2 linked regions of the Symmachiella macrocystis genome follow. The protein of the gene in region 2 interacts with the protein of the main gene of each other region in a pairwise test. Links are inferred from orthologs where the notes say so. Each region holds a gene or a part of one and is shown on either strand. Other genes may lie near its edges. The genes, in order: CA54_RS03800 and ndk.

The links.
Region 1: the proteins of ndk (region 2) and CA54_RS03800 interact in binary tests that used the Escherichia coli proteins (3 or more experiments, as listed by UniProt). The link is inferred for Symmachiella macrocystis from one-to-one orthologs.

The regions. Positions count from the first base shown.
Region 1 is NZ_SJPP01000001.1:966,240-974,332, reverse strand. What follows is about bases 2,816-5,732. They hold CA54_RS03800 (5-formyltetrahydrofolate cyclo-ligase), read right to left. Parts: upstream 4,610-5,732; coding sequence 4,022-4,609; downstream 2,816-4,021. Other genes in these bases: CA54_RS03795 (Gfo/Idh/MocA family protein), read left to right, coding at 4,699-5,732; CA54_RS03805 (UbiD family decarboxylase), read right to left, coding at 2,816-3,957. In the rest of the region: CA54_RS03815 (ferritin-like domain-containing protein), read right to left, coding at 1-785; rimI (ribosomal protein S18-alanine N-acetyltransferase), read right to left, coding at 1,048-1,554; more of CA54_RS03805, read right to left, coding at 2,131-2,815; more of CA54_RS03795, read left to right, coding at 5,733-5,988; CA54_RS03790 (hypothetical protein), read right to left, coding at 6,985-7,479; CA54_RS03785 (HEAT repeat domain-containing protein), read left to right, coding at 7,643-8,086. UniProt on the Escherichia coli protein: Involved in the removal of 5-formyltetrahydrofolate.
Region 2 is NZ_SJPP01000003.1:367,215-375,260, forward strand. Bases 5,177-8,046 are described here. They hold ndk (nucleoside-diphosphate kinase), read right to left. Parts: upstream 6,911-8,046; coding sequence 6,443-6,910; downstream 5,177-6,442. Other genes in these bases: sucC (ADP-forming succinate--CoA ligase subunit beta), read left to right, coding at 5,177-5,310; sucD (succinate--CoA ligase subunit alpha), read left to right, coding at 5,376-6,254; CA54_RS24915 (hypothetical protein), read right to left, coding at 7,125-7,688. Outside these bases: CA54_RS24880 (DUF1549 and DUF1553 domain-containing protein), read left to right, coding at 1-845; CA54_RS24885 (DUF1501 domain-containing protein), read left to right, coding at 875-2,323; CA54_RS24890 (leucine-rich repeat domain-containing protein), read right to left, coding at 2,382-3,371; CA54_RS24895 (RbsD/FucU family protein), read right to left, coding at 3,399-3,881; more of sucC, read left to right, coding at 4,123-5,176. UniProt on the Escherichia coli protein: Major role in the synthesis of nucleoside triphosphates other than ATP. The ATP gamma phosphate is transferred to the NDP beta phosphate via a ping-pong mechanism, using a phosphorylated active-site intermediate.

The sequences.
Region 1 (8,093 bases), on a different replicon or contig from region 2:
TCACGACCGGCGTGTTGGATCTGGTCGATGAATTCGTCCGTCAGGCCGGCGTCGAGTCGGGGTTGGCGTTGGAAGGCTTTGCCTTTGGCTTTTTCGGGGCGGAGCGGCCAGTGAAGGTGGTCAATATAGGCGTCCCAGTCGGTTTGGTCGGCTGGTTTCATGGCGCGTAGCCAATGGATGCCAAAGGCGACATGGCCGATTTCGTCTTGGTGAATCGCGCGCATGATTCCGGCGCCTTTTTTATCGCCGGCGGAATCGTAGGCTTGCTCGAATTCGATGGTGTGATCGAGATTACCCGCCTCGAAGGTGAGGGGCAAACCGGCGAGGTAGTCGAGTGGGCTTTGGAAATCCTGAGCTTTGAGCCAGAAATATCCGTTCACCGGGAGGTCTCCGAACGTCATGCCGAATTCTTCGAGTCGCTGGGCATGCATGCGGGTGTGGCGTTGTTCATCTGCCATGATGGGCAGCATGCCGTGGCGAAATTCGGTCGGGGCATCGGGAAAGGCGCATAACGTAAATGCCATGACCTCCAGTGCCTGGAGTTCGTGGTTAGCCATGATATGGTGGGCGACGGCGCGTTTGGCGGGATCTCGAAACGCGGTCGGCGCGGGCATGGCGGGCGCTTCTTTACGGCCGGCGAATTTCAGGTTGGCCGGGCGGGCGGGCAACGGAAAACGCTGCGGAGGGCCGGGGATCCGATCCGTCGCAGGGCCGTCCAGCGGCCGGAGTTTTTCGGCCAGGCTGTCGGACTGCAGAATTCTTTCGGCAAAGTCGCGTATTTCCATGAGTTCGTGGGCAGCGGGTTGAGTTGGTTGCCGGCGGTGAAATAACCAGTGTAGCAACCAGAATCTCAAGAACCAGGGGATGGTCGAGAGAGTTCGGTGCCTTTGAATGGTGAGGCGCAAAAAAAACACGCCTGGTGAGAGGCGTGTTTTAACGTAACGTCATTGTGATGAATGCCGAGGGCACGATTGCGTATCGGCATGGGGGCGTGAAAACGCTTGTAAGTGCGTTTTTAAACCCCGTGATCACATCGTGAAACCTGCGTTAGGATTCTTCGTGGAGTCCGTCGGCGAGTTTTTCGTATTTGGCGATGCGATTGTGCGGTGCGAAGTTGTACATGGCGTCCTCGGGGTCGAGGCGGTACTTCATCACGTAGGCATCTTCGGCAGAGTCTTCGTAGTGGTCGCGGAGCACACCCACGGCGACGAAATCGCTGTTTTGGAAGAAGAGCTGCGCGGGCAAATTTGTCTCGCGGACTTCCAGAGTGATTTCCTTGCGTCGTTGTTGCGACAGCTTGCTGACGAGCTTTTCGATCATCTGTCCGCCGATGGCTTGGCGGCGAAAATCTTCAGCGACAGCGAAGTTGAGAATGTGCAATCGCGTTTTGTGCAATTCGTAGATCATGAAACCGACGACTTGCCCGTCGACTTCGGCGACCATACCAATGCAATTCCTCTGACGTAAGCAGCAGAGGAAATCTTCTTCGGTCCAATGATACTCGAAGCTTTCGCGTTCGATTCGCAGGACTTCGGCCATATCTCGCCGAATCATCCAACGGATTTGGACTTTGACGCTGACGCTTTTAATGCCTTGTCTGTGGTATTGTCCGGAATCGGAATTCACGGCGGCCTCCTTGCCTTTACTGAGGCTTCAAATCCGGCGTATCTGCGAACCGCTTCGTTGCGATCGTTTTCGAAACACAAACACGCGTTTGACCTCCAACCACGACGGAAACCAGCTGATCCGTTTTGCTGGCACGGAAACAATTACCCGCTTGGGGCAACTGAACCCGCAACACGATAGTATCGTGTTCAGTCCGAGAATGGAATTCCCAGCGGGCCGTTCCTGCCATGCGCAGGAAAATGGCCAGCGTATGCTGGTTCAACTAAACTCAGATTTTTGGGGGAGAACTGGTAACCGAAGTGTGAAAGCGCGATTTCTATCACAACTGCCGAAACAGGAAAAGACAAATCTGCGGAGATTATTTGTGGCCGTGATTGGTGACTTGCAAACGTCATCAATCCGTCTGACTGGTTGTGTTATCTCAGAAGCAAATAGGCCGGTATCGTAGTTACATGCAAGTCTGCAACCGCCGTTTTCCTATTGTCGCGTGGTTGCGCTGGGCAGTTAGAGAATTCCGCTTAAGGGACCCCCGGAAGCGGCAAACGCGTCAACGCGTGCGGTGATGTTTGGATCTTCAATCAGCGGCGGCGCGTGGTGTGGTTTGCGGCGGGCGTCGATGACCAAACTGCCGTGGCAGCCCCAATGTTTATCTTGGACATAACTGCCAATTCCATCGATGTCGACCGCTGGGTTGGAGCGTGTGAATGTGACCCATAGAAAATTGTTGAGTGTTCGAGCGGTGAATTCGCTGTCGTCGGCGATCACGATGAGCGGAAATTGATTGATGGGGGCGTCGGCGGAAAAATGATTACAGAAAGCGGCGACGGCCTCGCGGGATTGGAATGTGGGGCCGGTGATTGCCAGGACGCCAGGCAGGCAGAGGCGCGGATTGGTGAAGCCGTCGGGGAGGTTCAATTCGTGGGGGATTTCGGTGGGCAGTTTGTGGATCGGTTCACCGGCAGCGGCCATAACAACTTTGGAGCCGCGATTCAGGCCGCTGCCGGAATAATCGAGCGTGTCGATCGTGGTTTGAGTTTGGAAATGCAAATCGCGCCGCCAATCGATACGACTGAGTAGGTGCGTAAAGACAGCGGGGATGTCGTTGACGTCCAGTTGCGGGGCATCGTTTTCAGCAACGATCAAGAGGTATTTTGCCAACGACATTTGCCCTTGCCCGAGAATGGCGTTGGCTTGGGTAAGGATTTCCTGCGGAGCACTGTCGCCGCCCCAGGGGACGTACCGTTCGCTGCCGATGGCCAACAGCAAGGGGTGCACACCGGCGGCGTCGACGGCGTTTACGGCGCGGACTCCGGGTAGGACGGTGGGGATCATGGGGCCGGTGATTTCGTGGATCAGTGCGCCGAATAGCGTATCTTCTTGCGGGGGGCGTCCCACCACGGTGAATGGCCAGATGGCGCCGTCGCGGTGATAGACTTTTTCGACACAGAAGACGGGGAACTCGTGCGCTAAACTGTAGTATCCCAGGTGGTCCCCAAAGGGGCCTTCGGGGAGGGTACGCTCGGGGATGATGTAGCCGCTGATGCAAAAATCGATTTCGGCGGGGATCGGCAACGGTTGTGCGCCGTGCACCATGCGCACGCGTCGGCCGCCTAACGCGCCGGCGAAGTACAGTTCGGGGAGGCCTTCGGGAAGGGGCATTACAGCGGCGACGCTCATCGCGGGAGGGCCACCGACGAGGATATTCGCCCGCAGTTTTTCGCCCCGACGAATCGCAGCGGCGTGATGGACGCCAATGCCGCGATGGATTTGATAGTGCAGTCCGATTTCGGCGTTGGGTTGGTATTGGCCGCCAGAGAGTTGCACGCGGTACATGCCCAGGTTGGATTTAGCGATGCCGGGCGTGTCGGGGTGTTCGGTGTAGACTTGCGGCAAGGTAATAAACGCGCCGCCATCATCGGGCCAGGATTTGAGTTGCGGAAGTTGATCGATACTGGTGGTGTGCTCGAGTATGGGACCGCGACGGACTTTGCGGGGGAGCATGCTGAGTGCGGTCGGGCTGGCGCGGAAGGACTTCCACGGGTGCCGGGCAGCGGTAGAGGGGTCGGCTTTAATGCGGACAAGTTGTGAAACCGCATCGAGCGTGTCGCGAAAGATATACCGTACGCGGTCCATGCTGCCGAACAGGTTGCTGACCATGGGAAACGGGCTGCCGGTGACGTTGGCATAGTAAATAGCGGGACCGTCGGCGGCGAAGACGCGGCGCTGGATTTCAGCTGCTTCTAAGTTGGGGTCAACCGGTTCCTCGATACGGATCATCCGCCCGGTGGCGAGCAGATCATCGGTGCAGGCTTTGAGTGTGCGGTAACCCATGTTCGAAGGCTTGGTGTCTTTGCGTGATAATTTGTTGGTGTTGATGGCGAGGCAGAGATTTTGGTTAGGCTTCTGGATAAATCCTAGACTCGGTGATGATCTTGTCCATGAAGACGTCGTGCGATTCGGTGGGGATTTTTCGGAAAATTTGGCAGTCGAACGCTAGTGCAATCAGTGGCGTTTTGCTTTTTGCGGTTTGCAGCAGTTTATCATAATACCCCTTGCCGTGGCCGCAGCGGGCGCCGTGAATATCGAATGCGACTCCGGGCACGAGAATGATGTCGAGTTGATCGGTCGCGGCGCTGCGGTCGGGCTGTGTGCGGAGTTCGCTGTGCGGTTCGGGGATGCCGTAGGCTCCGGGGGTGAGCTCGTCACGGTTTTTTAGGTGAAACAATTGCAGTTCACCGTCGTGGCAATAGGGGATGACGACTTGTTTGTCGGTCTCTAATGCAGCGTTGATGAGGTCGGCGGTAGCGACTTCTTCGCGGACACTGACATACAGCATCACGGTGTGGGCGGATTGGTATTCGGGGAGGGTATGGAGGTGATCGGTGATCTGTTGGCTGCGTGCGTGGCGGTTGTCGAGTGCTTGGCGCGCATCGCGGGCTTGCTGGCGAATCTGTGGTTTGGTGATTGGTGTTGGTGCGGACAAGATTTGTATCCGTTGTAGTGGTCGGGTAGGATGCAGAGACGAGCGTTGTTGGTATCCGGTGTATTTCCGTCCGTCAATGGAGGTCCGTCATGTCTGCGATGAATCGACGCGGTTTTTTGGGAACGACATTGGTGGCGGCGGGGACGTTCGCGTCTGCCGCACCGGTCAAGGCAGCGGCGAATGATACGGTGGGCGTGGCGGTGTTGGGAGCGGGCCGGGGAGCGAACTTGGCGGCGCATTTTGCCGCGTTGCCCGACAGCCAGGTGGTGGCGATTTGCGAAGTGGATGCAGCGCGGGGGCAGAAATTGGCGGAGCGGGTGCAGGCGATTTCCGGGAAGCGTCCGCCGGTGGTGGCTGATTTTCGCACTTTGCTCGACCAGAAGGATGTGGATGCGTTGGCCGTGGCGACACCCGATCATTGGCATGCGCCGGCAACGATCCTGGGGTGTGCGGCGGGAAAAGATGTGTATGTCGAGAAACCGGCATCTCATAACGTCGCTGAAGGACGGATGGCTGTGAACGCGGCTCGCAAGTTTGATCGGATCGTGCAGCACGGTACAAATTTACGCGCGGCTCCGCACTATGAAGAAGCTTGGGAGCTATTAAGACAAGGGGTGATCGGCAAGGTCTTGATGGTCAAGGCGATCAATAATCAACGGCGGGGACGATTGGCGCAGCGGCAGGACGAAGCAACGCCGGCGGGGGTGGATTACAACATGTGGTTGGGGCCGGCTGAGAAGCGGGCGTTCAATCGCAATCGCTTTCACAGCAGTTGGCATTGGAATTGGGAGTACGGCACGGGAGATATTGGTAACGATGGCGTGCACCAAATCGACTTAGGACGCTGGGCTTTGGGTTTGAAGGCTCCGAAGTCCGTTTCGGCGATGGGGGCCAAGCTGGGTTCGAAAGGGGATGCGCAGGAGACGCCCGACACGATGGTGGTGACGTGGGAATATGATGACCTGTTGTTTGTGTATGAACAGCGGGACTTCACACCGTATCGCATGCAAGGACATCGATTGGACAACGACAACATCTTTTTCGGCGACCAAGGGTACTTGATGATCGACCGCGACGGTTATCGCGTGTTTCATAAGAGAGGGGAGCGGGGACCGGTCGGGGGAGAGAAGTGGGTTGATTCGCCGCGGCATTTTCAGAACTTCATCGATTGCGTGAAAAGCCGAGACCGGAACGAATTGATTGCGGATATTGAAGAAGGGCACTATTCGGCGTTGCTCTGCCATTTGGGGAATGCTTCGTTTCGCACAGGACGTCGATTGCAATTTGACGGCGAAGCTGAGCGATTTGTCGACGATGAGGAGGCGAATCGGTATTTGACGCGCGATTACCGGCAGGGCTTTGAATTGCCGGTTTTCTGACCGGGCCTTTAAGCGGTCGTTTTCGTGAGCTGATCCCCGTCTTGGCGCTTTGGGGCGGGCGGATTTAGTTTTTGTGCCCCCATTTCCGACGTGACAGGTGCGCCCCGTTGGTTGTCGGCGTGAAGCTGCGCCGGTTGGTCCGGTTATATCGCCGAATGGGGCGACACGGGTTTGTTGGTTCCGGCTATTGCGGTAGGAATTGCGAAAAAAACTCGGTAAATATCGCAACGAAATTGTGCCGTAGAACCGGGAGTGCATACCTAGCCGGACAATGTGGCAAGTCCGGCAGCGGTGAAGGCAATTTCCCCAAGTTATCGCAAACGGGGGTCCGAGACTGATCTTCTCGGCGCTCAGGTCGGGGTGGGTTTCGTGTTCGGAATAACCGGAACAATCGGCGGGTCTCGAGTCGGTCTGCTGTGCCGGAGAGTCACGCAAATCGCGTTACAGCGATTATCCGCCGCGCACCGATACAATGGGTGAAGCCGTAAAGGAATCTGGCATGCCGTCCGCCGAATTGGGGCGACAGCAATTGCGTTGATGGTCATGGGAGATCCATGAAACCAGGACGCGGTGAAAGGATTCTGAGCGGATAGAACAGTCTGTACCAACTGTTCTCCGAAGGGGGAACTTGCGCGTCGAGATTTGACTGCGGGTGGAATACCTCCATTTTGCATCTGATATCTCGCATTACTCCTTCCCGGACGTGCATCGACCCACGAAATCCAAACGATCCGCAGACCACGCGGATATCGACAACGAGCTACGATTTTTTTGAGAGATCGAAAGGAAGCTAAACCTCATGAAATGGCTGAATCTTATAGGCGCATTGGTGTTAGCGCTGGGCATGAACGGAACGGCTCAGGCTGGTTTGTTCGGCGGACACCATGGTAGCAGCGATTGTTGCGGCGCCGCGAAGAGCTGTGATTGTGCGTTGGCCTGTCCGCGCATTTGTTGTAAACCCGTTATCTGTCGTCCGACCTGTCACAAGGTCTACAATTACCAACGTTCGTGCTGCAAGCCGACTTGCTGCGACACTTGTGCTCCCACTGATTGTTGCGCCCCCAAGGCGTGCTGTGCTCCTGCCGGTAACGGCTGTGCCCCCGCTGCCGACGCGTGCTGCGCTCCGGCTGGCAATGGTTGTGCCCCCGCCGGCAACGCGTGCTGCGCTCCGGCTGGCAACGCTTGCTGTGCCCCGGCCGGCAATAGCTGCTGTGCTCCGGCTGCGAACAGCTGCTGTGGCCCGGCGTCCTGCTGTGCCCCGATGCCGTGCTGCCAACCTCGCGTTGTTTGCGTTCCCAAGTGCTGCCCCAAGCCGTGCTGGAATCCTTGCAAATGCTGCGAGCAACTGTGCGACAACAAATGCTGTGACAACGCTTGCTGCGACAATGCTGGTTGTGCCCCCGCTGGCAACGCCTGCTGTGCTCCGGCTGGCAACGCATGCTGTGCTCCGGCCGGAAATAGCTGCTGTGCTCCTTCCTCCTGCTGCGACACCGGTTGCGGTGGTGGATGCTGCTGCGAGCAAATCTGCTGCGACGATGATCCGTGCGAAATCGCACACTACATCTACGAGTCGCAAACGGAATGCTACGCCAGAAAGCGTGCCCGTGCGATCAAGAAGCTGAGGAAGTTTAAGTGCGTCTGCAATCCGGAAATCATGTGTGCTTTGGTTGTCGGTCTGAATGACTGTGACGAACGCGTCCGGAGAGCTTCCGCCGATGGCATCCGCCATCAAGTGAAGAAGTTCCCTTGCTGCTGCTGCAAGAACGTGGTTTGTGCCTTGGCCAGTGCCCTGGGCGACTGCGACCGGCGTGTTCGCCGCGCTGCGGAAAAAGCCTTGGAAGAATGTGGCTACGAAGTTGACGATTGCTGCAACTGCGGAACCAGCTGTGGCCAAACGTGCTGCAACAGCTGTGCTCCGGCTGCCTGTGGTGCCGCTGGTGCTGCCCCCGCCGCTCCGGCTCCGGCCGACGCGAATGAAGAAGCCGCTCCGGCTCCGGCTCCTCCGGCCGAACCGGAAGCGTACTTCCCCTCGCGGATTCCTCAGCGTCAGTCGCAAAAATCGCATCGCGGTTTGGGCAACTTGTTTGGCCTGAAGTAAGCGATGG
Region 2 (8,046 bases):
ACTTCGGCCGCGGCATCGTTGCCAACGCTAACGATTTCGGCACACAAACCGCCCTGCCCTCCCATCCTGAATTGTTGGATTGGCTGGCGAGTGAATTTGTCGCCCAAGGTTGGAGCATCAAAGCACTCCACCGCCTGATCATGAATTCGGCCGTGTATCGCCAATCGAGTCGTCCCACTGATCCCCGCGTCACTGAACAGGATGCGGACAACGAACTCTACTCACGGTTTCCGCGCAGGCGATTGGATGCCGAAGCGATTCGCGATGGGTTGCTGGCGGTTTCGGGCGAATTGAATCTGGAAATGTACGGTCCCGGCGTCAAACCGGATCTGCCACCGAATTTCAGTGCCCGTGAGGCTTGGAAACCATCCCAAGATCGCGCTGCACGCAATCGGCGATCGATTTACATTTTAGCGAAGCGGAACATGCCCTACCCGCTGTTACAGGCTTTTGACTTTCCCGACATGCACGAGAGCTGTGCGAAGCGACAAGAAACGACGATCGCGCCACAAGCGCTGTCGCTACTCAACAGCGGACTGGTGTTGGGATTGGCCGAACAATTCGCGGCGAAGTTGATTCGCGATCAACCGCAATTGGACATCAACGACTGTATCACTCAAGCCTACCAGGAAGCGCTGGGTCGCACGCCGAATCCAGACGAGGTGGCTGCGGCGGCTGACTTTATTGCCACGCAGCAGAGGGTGATTGCCGCGCATCGCGCCGCAGGGCATCCGTCGCATTTTCCGGCGAATGTTCCTTATGTTTACGACGCCGCTTTGGTCGGCGGGCTGGTGGACTTTTGCCACGCGCTGTTCAACAGTAACGAGTTTTTGTACATCGACTGACTGACCGGCTGCAAGAGGTTGAAGTGATTATGGACGCGTTCTCCCCAAACCACATGCCACACCACCAATCGTCACGGTCGCGCCGCGATTTTCTGGCACAGGCCGGGGGTGGGTTTGGCGCGCTGGCCCTGCAAGGCTTGTTGCAACAAGAGGGCTTGCTGGCTGCGGAAAAGTCAGCCGTTAATCCGTTGGCAGCACAGGCAGCGCATTATATCGCGCAGGCGAAGAGCTGTATCTTTCTGTTCATGGACGGCGGACCAAGCCATTTGGACACCTTCGATCCCAAACCCAAGGTGAACGAATTCGCTGGCAAGCCGTTGCCCGATTCCGTCGAACGTGTGATCACGCCGATGGGCGTTTCGGACAATACGTTACTGGAAAGCAAACGCAAGTGGACCCGCTACGGCGAGAGTGGCATTCCGGTCTCCAACTGGTATCCGCACGTTGGTGAGTGCATTGATGACATTGCCGTCATCCGTTCCTGCTGGGCGAACGGATTGAATCACGTCGGCAGCGTTTGCCAAATGAACACCGGCAGTATCCTCGCCGGGCGTCCGAGCCTGGGAGCCTGGGTCACATACGGACTGGGGACCGAAAACCAAAACCTACCCGCTTTTGTCGTGCTGTTGGATGAAGCCAAGGAACCGCCCGGCGGCAGCCGCGTGTGGGGGACGGGATTCATGCCCGCCACGTATCAGGGAACGCGATTCCGCAACGGTGATAGCCCCATCCTGCACCTCGCCTCGCCGGAGAGCATTGCCCAGGCGCAGCAACGGAACAAACTTGATTTCCTCAATCAGTTGAATCGCCAACACCTCGAAGTGCGGAGCGGCGATACGCAATTGGAAGCTCGCATCGCCAGTTATGAATTGGCGTTTCGCATGCAATCCCACGCCCCCGAAGCGGTCGACCTGGCGCAGGAAACCGAAGAGACGCAGCAGATGTACGGTCTGGACCAAAAGAACACTAAAGCCTTCGGCAAAAATTGTCTGCTGGCCCGGCGATTGGTCGAACGGGGTGTGCGGTTCATCCAACTCTACTCCGGTTCGGGTAGCAAATGGGACGCGCACTCGAAGATTGAAAAGAACCACACCAAATATTGCGGCAGCACCGACAAACCGATCGCCGGTCTACTCAAGGATCTCAAGCGCCGCGGGCTGTTGGATTCGACGTTAGTCATCTGGGGCGGCGAGTTCGGCCGGACGGCGATGTCGGAACAAGGGGACGGCCGCGACCACAACCCCTACGGCTTCACCATGTGGATGGCCGGCGGCGGGATCAAGGGAGGCCAAATCATTGGCCAAACCGACGATTTCGGACTCCACGCCGTCGAAGACCGCGCCCACGTCCACGATCTGCACGCCACGATCCTCGAAGCGATGGGACTGGACCACACCCAACTGATCTACCAGCACCAAGGCCGCCCGGAACGGGCGACGGTGAATGAAGGGGAAGTGATCAGCAACGTGTTTGCATGATCGTGGCAATCCCACCCGGCGAAGGTGTGGGAGTTTACGCGCCAGCGGGCCATGCTTCTTAAGGCGTGGGCGGTGTCCATTGGATGTCACACCCCAGTAGTTCGTTCTGTAATGCTTCAACACCGGCGGCGGTCACACGCGAATTGGAAAGCGTTAATTCAACGAGATTCATCAATCCTCTGAGATGCTCCAGTCCCCCATCGCTGACCTGGGTGTTGCGCAGCCAGAGGTTACGTAATGATGTCAGCCCGCTTAAATTCTGCATGCCGTCGTCGTCGACTTTTGTGTCGGACAGCCATAGGGTTTCGAGCGATGGCATTCCCCGCAAATGTTCGAGGCCGGCTCCGGTGATATTGGTGTGGTGTAGGACTAGCGTCTTGAGCTTCGTCAAGCCACGGATGTGCTTGAGGCCGGCGTCCGTGATCCCCGTTTTGGAAAGCGATAAATCCTCAAGGGTCGTCAACCCGCTCAGATGTTGCAGGGCGGCATCGTCGATGGACGTTTCATCCAATCCCAAACTCTTCAATTTGGGGAGTCGGCTGAGTTGGGCCAGCCCGGAACCGCTGACCTTGGTGTTGGACAGATCAAGCAACTCAAGATTCTTCAATTCACTCAGGTGCACCAAGCCCGCATCGCTGACATCGGTATTGTGAAGCACAAGGGTCTTGAGAGAAACCATTCCGCGCAGATGCGTCAAACCTGCGCCGGTGATTTTTGTGCCTTGCAGGTCCAGGTATTCGATGTGTGTCAGCTCACTGAGTTGTTTCAATTCGTCATCGCCCACCGACAGAAGAATCAATTCGGCGGACACGACTCTTTCGAATAATGGGAGCTGCGAGTCGTCAATCGAATTCGGAACCCAACCAGGGCGGATGACCTCAGTTTTCACATTGCCCCGCCAATCGTTGACGGCAGTGATCGCCTGCTGTTCCAGGTGGTAGGGCCACCAAAAGCAGAACACACCGGCCGCGATAAGCAGGAGACCGGTGACTACACAGAAAACTGTGGTTCGGGAAAAACGGCGTTGCTGCGGTTGGGTTTCGGTCATGGGAACGCTCCGTTTAGACTGACAATCCTACGGCGCCACAACCCCCTTCTTCAGAATCAGATTCGCGTACAGTGCCGTTTCGCTCGTTGCCACAATGGCGTAGGCTTCGCGGGCGCGGTCGTAGAAGGCGTGGCGGTCGATGAGGGTGAGTTGGATTTCGCGGTCTTCGGCGCGCTCCAATGCGCGGCGGAAGCCGGTCCAGATGGGGGGTTCGGTGGCGGACTTATCGACTGGCTGCATGACGACGGCGACGTCGTCGACGAAGGTGTCGACCGGCAGGAATTTCAAAATCCCCTCGATAACCGGCAGCCCCGCTAAACCGTCGCAGCGGACGAGTTGCTGGGCGTGCGAGTCGGCGGGGAAATTGCCGTCGGCGATCACGATTTCGTCGCCGTGCCCCATGCTCATCAAGACATGCATCAATTCGGGGGAAATCGTGGTCGGTACGCCTTTGAGCATCGCCTGTGCCTCCGGGGTCTGGTTGTGGAATTTTGTGGGATTTGTCGGCATGCATGTTAACGATTCCTGCTGGCATTGCCCACTGTTTTATGGATCGGTGGGGGTGAGTGAATCGTTGCGGGGAGATTGCGTGTGGGGTGAGGGCCCTCACCCCGGCTCCTCTCCCAAAGGGAGAGAGGAGAATCAATTTCTTAGCTGCGTGGCGACTAGAAACGTGTCGGGCGCCTCGCTATGATGGCCGCGTTGCCGCTGGAAAGGGCAATTGAATATTCACGAAAACGAGAGTATCAGCATGAAGATTCACGAATATCAAGGCAAACAATTGCTCGCCGATGCGGGTGTCCGCGTTCCGCGGGGAGTCGTCTGTAAATCGGCGGACGAAGTCGCGGCGGCCTATGACACGCTGGGCGGGTCGATTGCCGTCGTCAAATCACAAATTCACGCCGGCGGCCGCGGAAAAGGGCGATTCAAGGAATTTCCCGAGCAACCGGGCGTCGTGCTGGTCAAATCAGCAGCTGAAGCCCGTGAAAACGCGGAACGGATGTTGGGCCAAACGCTGGTTACGATTCAAACCGGCGACGAAGGCAAACAGGTCAATACGCTGTTTGTCGAAGAGGGACTGCAAATCGCCCGCGAATTGTATTTGGGTATTGTGGTCGATCGCGAAGCGGGCGGACCGGTCTTGATGATGTCCTCCGAAGGGGGGATGGAAATCGAAGAGGTTGCCGCCAACACGCCGGAAAAAATCTTCCGCGAACCGTTTGACGCCGACTACGGATTGATGCCGTATCAGGTCCGCAACCTGTGCTTTAAGCTGGGTTTCAACTCCGCTCAAATGAAACAAGCCGGCAAATTTCTGCCGCAAGTCTGCAAGTTCTTTGCCGACAACGATTGCAGCATGGCCGAGGTCAACCCCTTGGTGGTGACGGCCGATGACGAATTGGTCGTATTGGACGCGAAGATCGCCTTCGACGACAACGCCCTGTTCCGTCACAAACCGCTGCTGGAATTGCGGGACCTGTCCGAAGAGGACGCAGCGGAAGTTCGTGCCGGAGCGGCCGGGCTGAGCTACGTGAATCTCGACGGCAACATCGGCTGTCTGGTGAACGGAGCTGGGTTGGCGATGAGCACGATGGACCTGATCAAACTGCATGGCGGAGAACCTGCCAACTTCTTGGACGTAGGTGGCGGAGCCAACGTCGACCAGGTGACCGAAGCGTTCAAGATCATCCTGTCGGACTCGAACGTGAAAGCGGTGCTGGTGAACATTTTCGGCGGCATCATGAAGTGCGACACGATTGTCGAGGCGCTGTTGACGTCGTACGAAAAAGTGGGCTTCACCATTCCGTTGGTGGTGCGGTTGGAAGGGACGAACGTCGATAAGGCCCGCGAAATGCTGGCTGCCAGCGGTCGCGATATTGTCAGCGCCACCGATTTGACGGATGCCGCTAAGAAGGTCGTCGGCACGTTGAGTGCGTAATCGGTTTTTAGCCATAGATTGAATACCAAGCAAAGTCGCGAAAACGAAGAAGGCGAAATAGATCGATGAGTATTTTAGTCGATGCCGACACCAAGGTAATTTGCCAAGGGATTACCGGCCGCGCCGGGTTGTTTCATAGCCAGATGTGCCGCGAATACGGCACGCAATTGGTCGGCGGCGTGACTCCCGGCAAAGGGGGAACCGAGGTCGACGGGTTTCCGGTGTTCAACACCGTCGAAGAAGCCGTCGCCAAAACTGGGGCGAATTGCTCGATGGTGTTCGTCCCGCCGCCCTTTTGTGGCGACGCGATCATGGAATCGGCCGATGCGGGAATTCCGCTGATCATCGGCATCACCGAAGGGGTGCCGGTCCTCGATATGGTCCGGGTCTCCAAATGCTTGGCACGCACAGGCAGCCGGCTCATTGGCCCGAACTGCCCCGGCATCATCACGCCCGGTGCTGCCAAGATCGGGATCATGCCCGGTTATATCCACAATCCCGGCACGGTAGGACTCATCAGCCGCAGCGGCACGCTGACCTACGAAGCGGTCTGGCAGTTGAGCAACGTTGGCTTGGGCCAATCGACCTGTGTGGGAATCGGCGGCGATCCGATCATCGGCACGAACTTCATCGATCTGCTGGAGATGTTCCAAAACGATCCGGGGACCGAAGCGATTTTGATGATCGGCGAAATCGGCGGCAACGCTGAGGAGAAGGCCGCGGAGTTCATTAAGGAACACGTCACCAAGCCGGTCGGATCGTTCATCGCCGGTCGGACCGCCCCTAAGGGCAAACGGATGGGACATGCCGGTGCGATTATTTCCGGTGGCAGCGGCACAGCTGAGGAAAAAATTGCCGCACTAGAAGCCGCCGGCGCCGTCGTCGCTGAAAGCCCAGCCGACATGGGCTCCGCCGTGCAACGAGCAATCGCCAAAGCGGGTTGAAAATCTAGGGGTGGCCGCGATAGCTCATGCTATCGGGGCGGGCGCAGCCCGCAAGAAGCCGCAATGACAGTAGTCCTGACCAATGAGTCTTTCTTGGTCAAGGACCGTTGTCATTGCGGCTTCTTATGCCTAACGTCACCCTGATTGCCGATGGCAATCAGGGTGACCCCAATAGGTAATCGGCAACTCTACTTCTCGTCGTCGGCACAGACCCATCCGGCGAGAGTGGTTTCGTATTCGATCAATTCTTCCGGGCGGAAGTAGATCGGGATTTCCCGTGCGGCTGCTTCGGGGCCGTCGCTGCCGTGGATCAGGTTCATTTGGCGAGACAGGCCGAAATCGCCGCGGATGGTTCCCAGGTCCGATTCCCGGCCGTTGGTTGAACCCATCATGGTCCGCATGACCGAAATCGCTTCGGGGCCTTCGACGACCAACGCCACAACGGGGCCGGAAGTGATGAATTCTTCCAGCAGCGGATAAAACGGCTTCTCGACGTGTTCGGCGTAATGTTGGGCGGAAAGCTCTTTGGTGACCATCAACATCTTCAGGCCGACGATTTTCAGGCCCCGTTTTTCGATACGGGAGAGCAATTCGCCGCACAGACGGCGTTGGACGGCATCGGGTTTGAACAAAATCAAGCTACGTTCGTTGGCCATTGTGGCGATCATCCTTATGGGATTTCGGGGGGATTGTCGTGTGGGAAAATTCCTCTGGGCCGTGAGTTTTAGCGAACACCGGCGGTCGAATGCAACACTGAACCGTGACGAAACGGCCTCAGAGCAGCGCATAAAAAAACAGGCCGCGCGACATGTATCGCGCGGTCTGCGAATTTGATCTGCTTGTGAGCCGATCGAATTTCAAATTGTCAATTCAGTCGGCCAAGATTTTCTTAGTTTCAGCAGCGACCTTTTTGACGTTCTCTTTTTTAAGTTTGCCTTTTCCGAAGGCGTGGTTGACTTTGACTTCCGATTCGACCCACATCATGACGGTGACGTCGGCGTCTTTGGAGATCTTGTATTCCTCAGGACCGGCGACATCTTCGATGATCGTCAGGGGAATCGTCAACTTGTTCTTTTTGGCCAATTCTTTGATCTTGGGTTCCATCGTGTCGGCGTCGTCACTGAGGAAGACGACGAAAGCGGACATTTTCTTCGCTTTGTTTTTGCCAACTTGCTTGTCGACATCTTTAATCAATGCCGTCAATTCCGGTGTGATTTCGCGGGCGAAAATGTTCACGACCGGCTTGCTCCCATAGCGGCAGCGGTAGCACAAGGTTTCCCCTTTTTTGGGACCTGTGATGTCGCGCACGTGATAGGCAGGAACAAACGTTCCCGGTTTCAGGCCGGATTCAACTTCAGCAGATTTTTCGGCTGCCGAAACGGCAACAAAGCCAGCCAAGATTAGCGCGAGACTTGGGACAACAACCTTAAGCATAGTGAAAGTGCCTCCTGATGGCGGGGTACGATGAGATGTGCCCATTTCAAGCGGGCACACAACAGCTTTGGTAAACGTAACAATTGACAGGGATGACCGTAAGCATGACAGATTGCAACCGGTCAACCACATCCTGTCCCTAAAATTACTTAGTTTCCTAAGAGATTGAAAGCCTGAGGGACTCCTCTGGCAGCGACGAGAGCAAATACAAAACGACTCGTCCATCGGCTGCTCGACAGTGATATGATCGTATGGGGCATGCGGATGTTCTGTGAAACGCATCACAGTCGCAGCTATTTTTTTCTACAAGTCGTGTTGTCCATGCGACAAGAATCGGGCAATTGGCAAAACAGCGGGG